One region of the Roseibaca calidilacus genome, then DNA from elsewhere that is predicted to be linked to it. Evidence: riboswitches for the same ligand, from Rfam matches in the RefSeq annotation. Region 1 holds a riboswitch; the other holds the start of a gene.
The links. Region 1 has a riboswitch for thiamine pyrophosphate ahead of thiM (hydroxyethylthiazole kinase). Riboswitches for the same ligand answer to the same signal wherever they lie in the genome.

Region 1 (4,411 bases):
TCAGGCCGATGCAAGGCTGGCCGCTTTGCACAGCGAGCGCGACGCCCTGCTGGCAGAGATTGACGAAGCAGCGGCGCTGTCGGGGCTGCGGACCCCGATCCAGCCCGATGAATGGCTGGATTGGGTTGTGCGCCATGGTGCCGCGCAAGAGGCACAGTTGGCTGCTGCCGCCACGCGCGACGCATATGCAGACACGCTGGCCCGCGCGCAGGCGCTGCGCGATGCGTTGGCACCGCATCTGGATATGGTTGCGCCGGATGTGGCTGGCGCCGTTGCCGCCGCGCGCCGCTTTGCCGAGGCGGACCGCAGCGCCCGCGAAACCCGCGCCGCCGCGCAAGAGGCTTTGCGCCGCGCCGAAGACGCGCTTGCAAAACGGGCTGAGCGCTTTGCAAATTGCCAGCATATCGCGGCAAAGGCCGAGACGGCGTGGCAAGCCGCGGTTGAAGACGCTTTGCGCGGGTCGGTCGCGCCCGAGGGCTTGCTGGCCTCGCTGGAGCCTGTGCGCAACCTTGTCGCCCAGAACGCCGCGCGCAAGGATGCCGCGCAGCGCGTCGGCACCATGGAGCGCGATCAGGCCCTGTTCGCAGAGAAGGTGGCGGCCTTGGCCCAGACACAAGGCATGAGTTTGGGCGCGACACCCGCTGACAGCTTTGCCAAGCTGCGCGCGGCATCGGATACCGCCCGCCGCGCCCAGACCCGCGCGCAAGACTTGGATGGGCAATGTGCCAAGACGCGCGCTGCGCTGGACGAAGCGCGCGCAGCTTTGGCCGAAATCGCGCGCAGGGTCGAAACCTATGCTGCCGAATTCCCGACAAGTGCAGAGACCAGCACGCTTGATGCGCTGCGCGTGACCGCAAATCAGGCCATGCAGGTGATCGAGAAGCGTGTGCAACTGGTGAAGCTGGAACGCGATATCCTGTCAGAACTTGGCGCAGCGACGCTTGCGTCTGCCCGCACAGCGCTAGAGGGGGAAACCCTTGTCACCCTTGGCACCAAGCTGGACCGCGCCCGCGCCGAGCTAGAGCGCGCCGAGCAGGCCTGGACCGCGGCGACAGAAGCGCGTGTGACCGCGCAACAGGCGCTGGCGCAGATCACGGGCGATGCCGGTATTGCCAGCCTGACCGAGCAGCGCAGCACATTGGAATTGCAGCTTCAGGACGCGGTGCAAGAGTATCTGGAATTGTCTTTCGGCCACAGGCTGGCAGATGCGGCCATTCGGCGGTATCGCGACACGCATCGCAGCGGCATGATGGCCGCGACCGAACGGTGTTTTGCGGCCCTGACGCAAGGTGCATATACCCGGCTGACCAGCCAGCCCGACGGGGCAGGGGAAACGCTGCTGGCGGTTGATGCATCGGGCACGGCCAAGCGCGTGGCAGAGATGTCGAAAGGCACCCGGTTCCAGCTTTACCTTGCCTTGCGGGCCGCCGCGCATGAGCAATTGATCGCGCAAGGCACCTGTTTGCCCTTTTTCTGCGACGATATTTTCGAAACTTTCGACGAGGCGCGCACCAGCGCCGCCTGCCGCGTGATGGAGCAAATCGGCACGCGCGGGCAAGCAATCTACCTGACGCATCATCGCCATGTGGTCGAGATCGCGCAACAGGTCTGTGACACGCCGCCAATTTTGCACGAGATTTAGGTCTGGCTTGCCCCCCTTGACAGGCAGGCGCTGCAAGACGATGGTGCAATATGTGACAGGGGCGTCCGCGCAGGCGGGCTGAGAAGCACCCTTCGAACCTGAACCAGATCATGCTGGCGTAGGGAGTCGCGGAAACCGTCCAGCGCCAGAATGGGGCTATGGCGGTTTTGCGTTGCTCCCGCAGGCGTTTGGCGGGAGGATATGATGACAGACCACGGAACCCATTTGGACCAGATGCGCGCACAAGCGCCCTTGGTTCATAACATTACCAATTACGTCGCCATGAATATTATGGCCAATGTCCTTCTGGCGGTGGGCGCGTCGCCCGCGATGGTCCATGCCCGACAGGAAGTGGCCGAATTTGCCGGGCTGGCGCAGGCGCTGACTGTCAATATCGGCACCGCAGACCCCGATTGGGTAGAGGCAATGGCACTTGCCGCGCAGGTCATGACGCAGGCTGGCCGTCCTTGGGTGCTGGACCCGGTCGGCGTGGGTGCAACCCGGTTCCGGCAAGACGCCTGCGCGCGGCTGGTCGATCTGGGGCCAAGCATCATTCGCGGCAACGCATCTGAAATACTGGCGCTGGCCGGGACCGCCGCCGCCGGACGCGGGGCAGATGCCGCCGACAGTGTCGCCGCCGCACAAGAGGCCGCGCTGGCGCTGGCACGGCGCAGCGGGGCGGTGGTTGCCGTCTCTGGCCCCGAGGATTTCGTGACCGATGGACAGCAAAGCTTCCATGTCGCCAACGGACACCCGATGATGCCGCGGATCACGGCGCTGGGCTGTTCGCTCAATGGGGTGATCGCGGCTTTCGCGGTAGCAGCCCCAGCGCTGCCCGCAACTGCTTCGGCGCTGGCCTATTACGGGCTGGCGGGCGAGCAGGCAGGCGCGCGCAGCGAGGGGCCGGGTGGGTTTCAACCCGCGTTTCTGGATGCGCTTTACGGCATGACAGCCAGCGCGCTTGATGCTGGCGCAAAGGTGCGCGCCGCATGATGGGGCCGGTCTATGTCATCACCGACCCCGACGCGCCCTGCCCGGTGGCCATGCAAGCCCGGCTTGCGGCGCAAGGGGGTGCGGGTGCGGTGCAAATCCGCGACAAAACCTTGCCCGATGACGAGTTCACTGCCCTTGTCGCCAGCCTGCTTCCAGAAATGACCGCGCGCGGTGTCATGCTGATCGTGAATGACCGCGTTGATGTGGCGCTGCGCAGTGGTGCCCATGGGCTGCATATCGGGCAGGGCGACGGCGATCCGGCGCAGATCCGCGCGCGTCTGCCACAGGGCATGATCCTTGGCCTGTCGGTCGAGACACTGGCGCAGGCCAAACAAGTGCCGGCGGGCGTGGATTATATCGGTGCAGGGCCGGTGCGGGCGACCGCGACCAAGCCTGATCATGCCGCGCCCATTGGCTTTGACGGGTTGGCGCAGATTGCCGCTGCGGCACGCCTGCCCTGCTACGCGATAGGCGGGATCAAGCCGGGCGATGCGGGGGCGGTCAAGCATGCCGGGTGTGTGGGTATGGCGGTCGTCTCTGCCGTGACCCGCGCGCCAGACCCGGCCCTTGCCACCCGCACCCTGCTGACCGAATGGAGCGATGCATGATCCCGAATATCCTGTCGATTGCCGGGTCGGACCCGTCCGGCGGTGCTGGTATCCAAGCCGACATAAAGGCGATTTCGGCCAATGGTGGCTATGCCATGGCCGCAATCACGGCCCTGACGGCGCAAAACACCCAAGGCGTGCAGGGCGTGCACATGGTTCCGCCCGAATTTGTTGCCGCGCAGATTGCCGCCTTGCGCGCGGATATCCGCATAGATGCCGTCAAGATTGGGATGCTGGGCAGCGCTCAGATGATCGCGGCGGTGCGCGATGCCGTGGCGGGGCTTGGCGTGCCGGTGGTGTTGGACCCTGTCATGGTGGCCAAAGGCGGTGATCGGCTGTTGCAGACAGAGGCCGTGGCCGCCTTGCGTGCGGCGCTGCCCATGGCCAGCGTCCTGACCCCGAACCTGCCAGAGGCCGCCGATCTGCTGGACCGGCCCGAAGCCACGGACCGCGACCAGATCGAAGATCAGGCCAAGGCGCTTCTGGCGCTTGGGCCGGGCGCAGTGCTGCTGAAGGGGGGGCATCTGCCGGGCGCAGACTGCCCTGACCTGCTGGCCACGGCCGATGGGCTGACATGGCTGCCCGGTCCGCGCCATGACACCCGGCGCACGCATGGCACGGGCTGCACGCTGTCTGCGGCGCTGGCCACGCTATTGGGGCATGGTCAGGCGCTGCCGCAGGCGTGTGCCGGGGCCAAGGCCTATGTCGCAGGCGCTATTCGCCATGCCGATGCCTTGTCGGTCGGGCAGGGGCACGGCCCGACACATCATTTTCACGCAGTGAAAGGCTAGTTCCATGAGTTTTATGACACGCGCGCTGGCCGAAACTGCGCCGCTCTGCGCCGCGATGCGCGATATGCCCTTCAACCGTGGTCTGGCCGATGGGTCGTTGCCGCGTGCAGCGTTTCAACGCTACATCATTCAGGATGCGCATTACCTAAATGGGTTTGCCCGGGCCTTGGCGCTTGCCGCCGGGCGCGCGCCAGATGCGCAGGCCGTCAGCCAGCTTGCGGGTTTTGCCGCGGGCACCTTGCAGGCAGAGCACGAATTGCACGCCCATTACATGGGTCTGTTCGGGGTGACCAAAGACGACTTTGCCGCCACCCCGCCCAGCCCGGCTTGTGACCATTACACCAATTTCCTGATTGCCACTTCTGCCACGCGCAGCA
Region 2 (4,411 bases), on a different contig from region 1:
TTGGTAATATGTTATGTCGGCATGGCCGGGGCGGAACGTGTCGGCGATATTGCCGTAATCCTTGCTGCGCTGATCCACGTTGCGGATCATCAACTGAATCGGCGTGCCGGTGGTGCGGCCCTCGTAAACCCCCGACAGAATTTCCACCGCGTCGGGTTCGCGCCGCTGCGTTGTGTGCCGGTTCTGCCCCGGTTTACGCTTGTCCAGCCATTGCTGGATCATGGCTTCATCCAGCGCCACACCCGGCGGGCAACCATCGACTGTCGCCCCCAAGGCAGGCCCATGGCTTTCGCCCCATGTGGTCACGCGAAACAAATGGCCGAATGTGTTGAAGCTCATCGAATTTTACCGGTTTTTCACGGTTAATGGGACTACATTGCTCTGGGAGTGATTGGAATAGGTATTCCATGTGGGTGTGTAATCTTCAGATTGATTGCCCCAAACGGTCCATCCATCGCGCGGGCCGCGTGCAAATAATTCCAAGCGATTCCCGAAACTACACCGCTCAATCAGGTCATATTGTTCGTCCGGCTTGCGGCTGTGCTCGCGTTTCTGCGTGACAAGAATATTTTCTTGCGACCGACCCGGCGGCAGTGTCCGCGCATTCTTGCCGCGCACCCCGAACAGCAGAACTTCCGTGACGTTGCGAAAATAGAACCCCACGCCGCGCCGATCTGGCCCACCATCTTTGCGCACCTTATACCAGACAAGGTTGCTTTTGTAACTGAAACCCCAATGCTCCATCACCTTAAGTCCCTCGGGCAAAAGAGCGTTTGGAACCCAAAGATAAAGATGCGCCGGTTCTCCGGCCAAGGCTTCGACCGGCATATCGCAAATCTCTTCCAACGACAGGGTTGGATAACGTGACAAGCGCTTATGTTCCGGTGCCATTTTGCCAGTGCGATTCTGAAACTGCCAAGGCGGGTCAGCAAGAATTGTCTGAAACTTCTGCCCTCTCAGTGTGTCGAGCAGATCGTCTGCGGCGCTTTTCATGCTTCGTCCTCTACATACAGGCTTGGTGAGATGCCAAATACCAAAAGAGGGCATCCAGCAGCACCACCACCTTCGATCTTCGGCAGCAATTTACTCATATGCGTTGTTGAGGCTCCATATGATGATCCTCGCCCAAGTTTCTTAAAAATATCTTGTAATTCGTCGCAACGTGTCACGATCACCCCAACGCTTACTGCCCGCAGGTCGAACAACAAACGAAAGTTGTTCAAATCACGATCGAAAAACGGGTCCTTGTTGTTCCATTCAATCTCTAGCGCGACCTCGTTGCGATAGCAGTCAATCTGATGTGTCGGTGAATCCAGCCGCACCCCGTCCAACAGGACGCCGGTCTCGAATTTCTTCTCAATCCAACCTCTTTCATACAAAAAGTCATCTATGAAGCCAGAGACCTTACTCTTGCTCCCACCACCCGTTGCAATCCAACTTTTCCGAAGCCTGAATGCCCCAAGAACATCGAGGATATCACGCCACTCTTTTGGATAGTCGGACGCAAGAATTGCGCTGGCATGCCGCCATTCATGCACTTCGTAGTGCTGTCTTACGAAATCGGGCAGACGGTCATGCAACATTTAGGGAGTCCTATACTACACACAACACTATTTGGTTCTTGTTTCGCTTGCAACCAGACAGCTTGCCGCGACCGTGCAAAAGCGTTACCTCTCCCATCACCTCGGGGTGCCCTTTGGGCTGAGATGTGCGAAACGCATGAACCCGTTGAACCTGAACCGGTTAAGACCGGCGGAGGGAAGGGACAGGGCGCATCGCGCCCGCGCTCATCTCCGCCTGTCGTGAAGAATGGAGATTGAGACATGAAATCACCCCTTTTCGCGGCGGCATTCCTTGGCTTGGCAGCATCCGCCCAAGCCCAGACATTGACCGTCATTGCGCCCGATTATTTCGGGTCCGAATGGGGCCCTGGCCCCGCCATAAAGGAGGGTTTTGAGGCCCGCTGCAACGGCTGCACGCTGGAGTTTCGCACCGGCGATGTCATGTCGCGGCTGCAACTGGAAGGCGCGCGGCTGGAAGGCGACGTGGTTATCGGGCTGAACACCGACACCACCTTGCGCGCCCGCGAAACCGGGCTGTTCGTGCCGCATGGCCAGCCGCTGGACGCGCTGACCCTGCCGATCGACTGGGAGGACGAGACCTTCCTGCCCTTCAACTGGGGCTATAACGCCTGGGTCTATGACAAGACCCGCGTCGAAAACCCGCCCACCAGCTTTGCCGAATTGCTGACCCGCGAGGATATCTCGCTTGTGTGGCAAGACCCGCGGTCATCCGGTGCAGGGCTGGCGCTGCTGCTTTGGGTGGACCAACTGTATGGCGAGGACGCGGCAGAGGTCTGGGCAGCCCTGTCGCGGCAGACCGTGACCGTCACCGCCGGATGGTCCGAAGCTTACGGCCTGTTCACCGAGGGCGAGGCCGACATGGTCATGAGCTACGCCACATCGCCCGTCTATCACATCGTGGCCGAAGAGGATGACAGCAAGGCCGCCGCCATTTTCGAGGAGGGGCATTACCTGACCGCCGAGGTGGCGGGAATCCTTTCTGGCGCGGCGCAGCCGGATCTTGCCGCCGATTTCATGGCCTATGTCCTGTCGGCAGAGTTCCAGCAGATGATCGCCTATGCCAACTGGTCCTACCCGTCGGCCCTGCCGCGCGCGGACTGGCCAGAGGTGATGCGCGACCTGCCCTTCCCCGAAACGCCCATTCGGTATGACGAGGCCAAGGCAGAAAAGCGCCGTGGCCCAGCATTGGACTTGTGGTTGCAAGGCATGACCCGGTGACAAGCGCCCGCACCATGACCCTTGCCATGGCAAGTGTCGTGGCGCTGTGGTTGCTGGCGTTGAATTTCGGCGCGCTGGGGGCAGTCGCCTTGCGCGCCGAAGGGCTGACAGGCTTGCGCGCGGCGGATTGGGCCGCCGTGCGTTTTACGCTGCTGCAAGCGTTTCTGTCTGCGCTTTTGTCGGTTGTGCTGGCGATTCCGGTCGCCCGCGCCTTGGCACGGCGCCAATTCGTAGGGCGTGGCCTGCTGATAACGCTGATGGGCGCACCCTTCATCCTGCCCACGCTGGTCGCGGTGCTGGGCCTGCTGGCGGTGTTTGGCCGCTCTGGGCTGGTGAACGATGCGCTGGCGCTGGTCGGATTGGGGCCGGTCAACATCTACGGGCTGCATGGTGTGGTTCTGGCGCATGTGTTCTACAACCTGCCACTGGCCACCCGGATCATCCTGCAAGGCTGGGCGGCAATCCCGGCGGAACGGGTGCGGCTGGCAGTTTCGCTTGGGTTTTCGCCTGCCGACCGGTTGCGCCATCTGGAAGTGCCGATGTTGCGAGAGCTTGCGCCCGGCGCGTTCCTGCTGGTGTTCCTGATCTGTCTGACCAGCTTTGCGGTGGCGCTGGCGCTGGGCGGCGGGCCGCGTGCAACAACTGTTGAACTGGCCATCTACCAAGCGTTCCGCTTCGATTTCGACATGGGCCGCGCCGCTGCGCTGGCCTTGCTGCAATTCGCGCTCTGCCTTGGCGCTGGCGTGCTGGCGCTGCGCGTCGCGCTGCCCTCTGGCATGGGCGGCGGTCTGGACCGCCCGCTGCCGCGCATGGACTATCGCTCCCATGCCGCGTGGGGCGATAGCCTGCTTGTCACGCTTGCCGCGCTGTTCCTGCTGGTGCCGCTGGCGCTGATCGTGCTGCGCGGCGCGCCGCATCTGGCCAGCCTGCCTGCACCTGTCTGGCACGCGACCATACGCTCGCTTTGGGTGGCGCTGGGGGCCACAGCACTGACCATCGGCTTCGCGCTTGTGCTGGCCCATGCCATCCTTGCCCTGCCGCGTGCGGGCGCGATGGGCCTTGAATGGCTGGGGCTGGCGGCGCTGGCGGCGTCGCCCTTGGTTATCGGCACGGGGCTGTTCCTGATGCTGCGCCCCGTGGCCGACCCGCGCGACATGGCGCTGGCGGTGACCATGCTGGTCAATGCCGGGCTGGCGCTGCCCTTTGCGCTGCGGCTGATCCTGCCTGCCTTGCGCGACAGCCACGCCACGCAAGGGCGGCTGGCGGCATCGCTGGGCTTGCACGGGGGGGCACGGTTGCGGCTGGTGACACTGCCGCGCCTGCGCCGCCCGCTGGGCTTTGCCGCCGGGTTGACCGCGGCCTTGTCGATGGGCGACCTTGGCGTGATCTTGCTGTTTGCCGATGCCGAACGCGCCACGCTGCCCATGCAGCTTTACCGCCTGATGCAGGCTTACCGACAGGATGACGCGGCAGGCGCGGCGCTGTTGCTGTTGCTTTGCAGCCTTGCGCTGTTCTGGGCATTCGACAGATGGGGGCGCACCAATGCTGCGGCTTGAGAACGTGACGATCCAGCAAGGCGGGTTTCACCTGCGCGCGGATTTTGCCGTGCC

Region 2: it holds a riboswitch for thiamine pyrophosphate, as region 1 does, so the genes downstream of both, AWT76_RS15900 (thiamine ABC transporter substrate-binding protein) here and thiM (hydroxyethylthiazole kinase) in region 1, are expected to answer to the same signal.

What each region holds. Positions count from the first base shown of each region.
Region 1 is NZ_FBYC01000001.1:92,743-97,153, forward strand. Features, by position in the region: gene AWT76_RS00275 (ATP-binding protein) at 1-1,642, shown strand, start outside; TPP riboswitch at 1,690-1,784, shown strand; gene thiM (hydroxyethylthiazole kinase) at 1,847-2,635, shown strand; gene thiE (thiamine phosphate synthase) at 2,632-3,243, shown strand; gene thiD (bifunctional hydroxymethylpyrimidine kinase/phosphomethylpyrimidine kinase) at 3,240-4,034, shown strand; gene tenA (thiaminase II) at 4,039-4,411, shown strand, end outside.
Region 2 is NZ_FBYC01000004.1:2,523,358-2,527,768, forward strand. Features, by position in the region: gene aroC (chorismate synthase) at 1-339, opposite strand, end outside; gene AWT76_RS15890 (MT-A70 family methyltransferase) at 346-993, opposite strand; gene AWT76_RS15895 (BglII/BstYI family type II restriction endonuclease) at 990-1,583, opposite strand; TPP riboswitch at 1,676-1,778, shown strand; gene AWT76_RS15900 (thiamine ABC transporter substrate-binding protein) at 1,824-2,801, shown strand; gene AWT76_RS15905 (thiamine/thiamine pyrophosphate ABC transporter permease ThiP) at 2,816-4,357, shown strand; gene AWT76_RS15910 (thiamine ABC transporter ATP-binding protein) at 4,344-4,411, shown strand, end outside.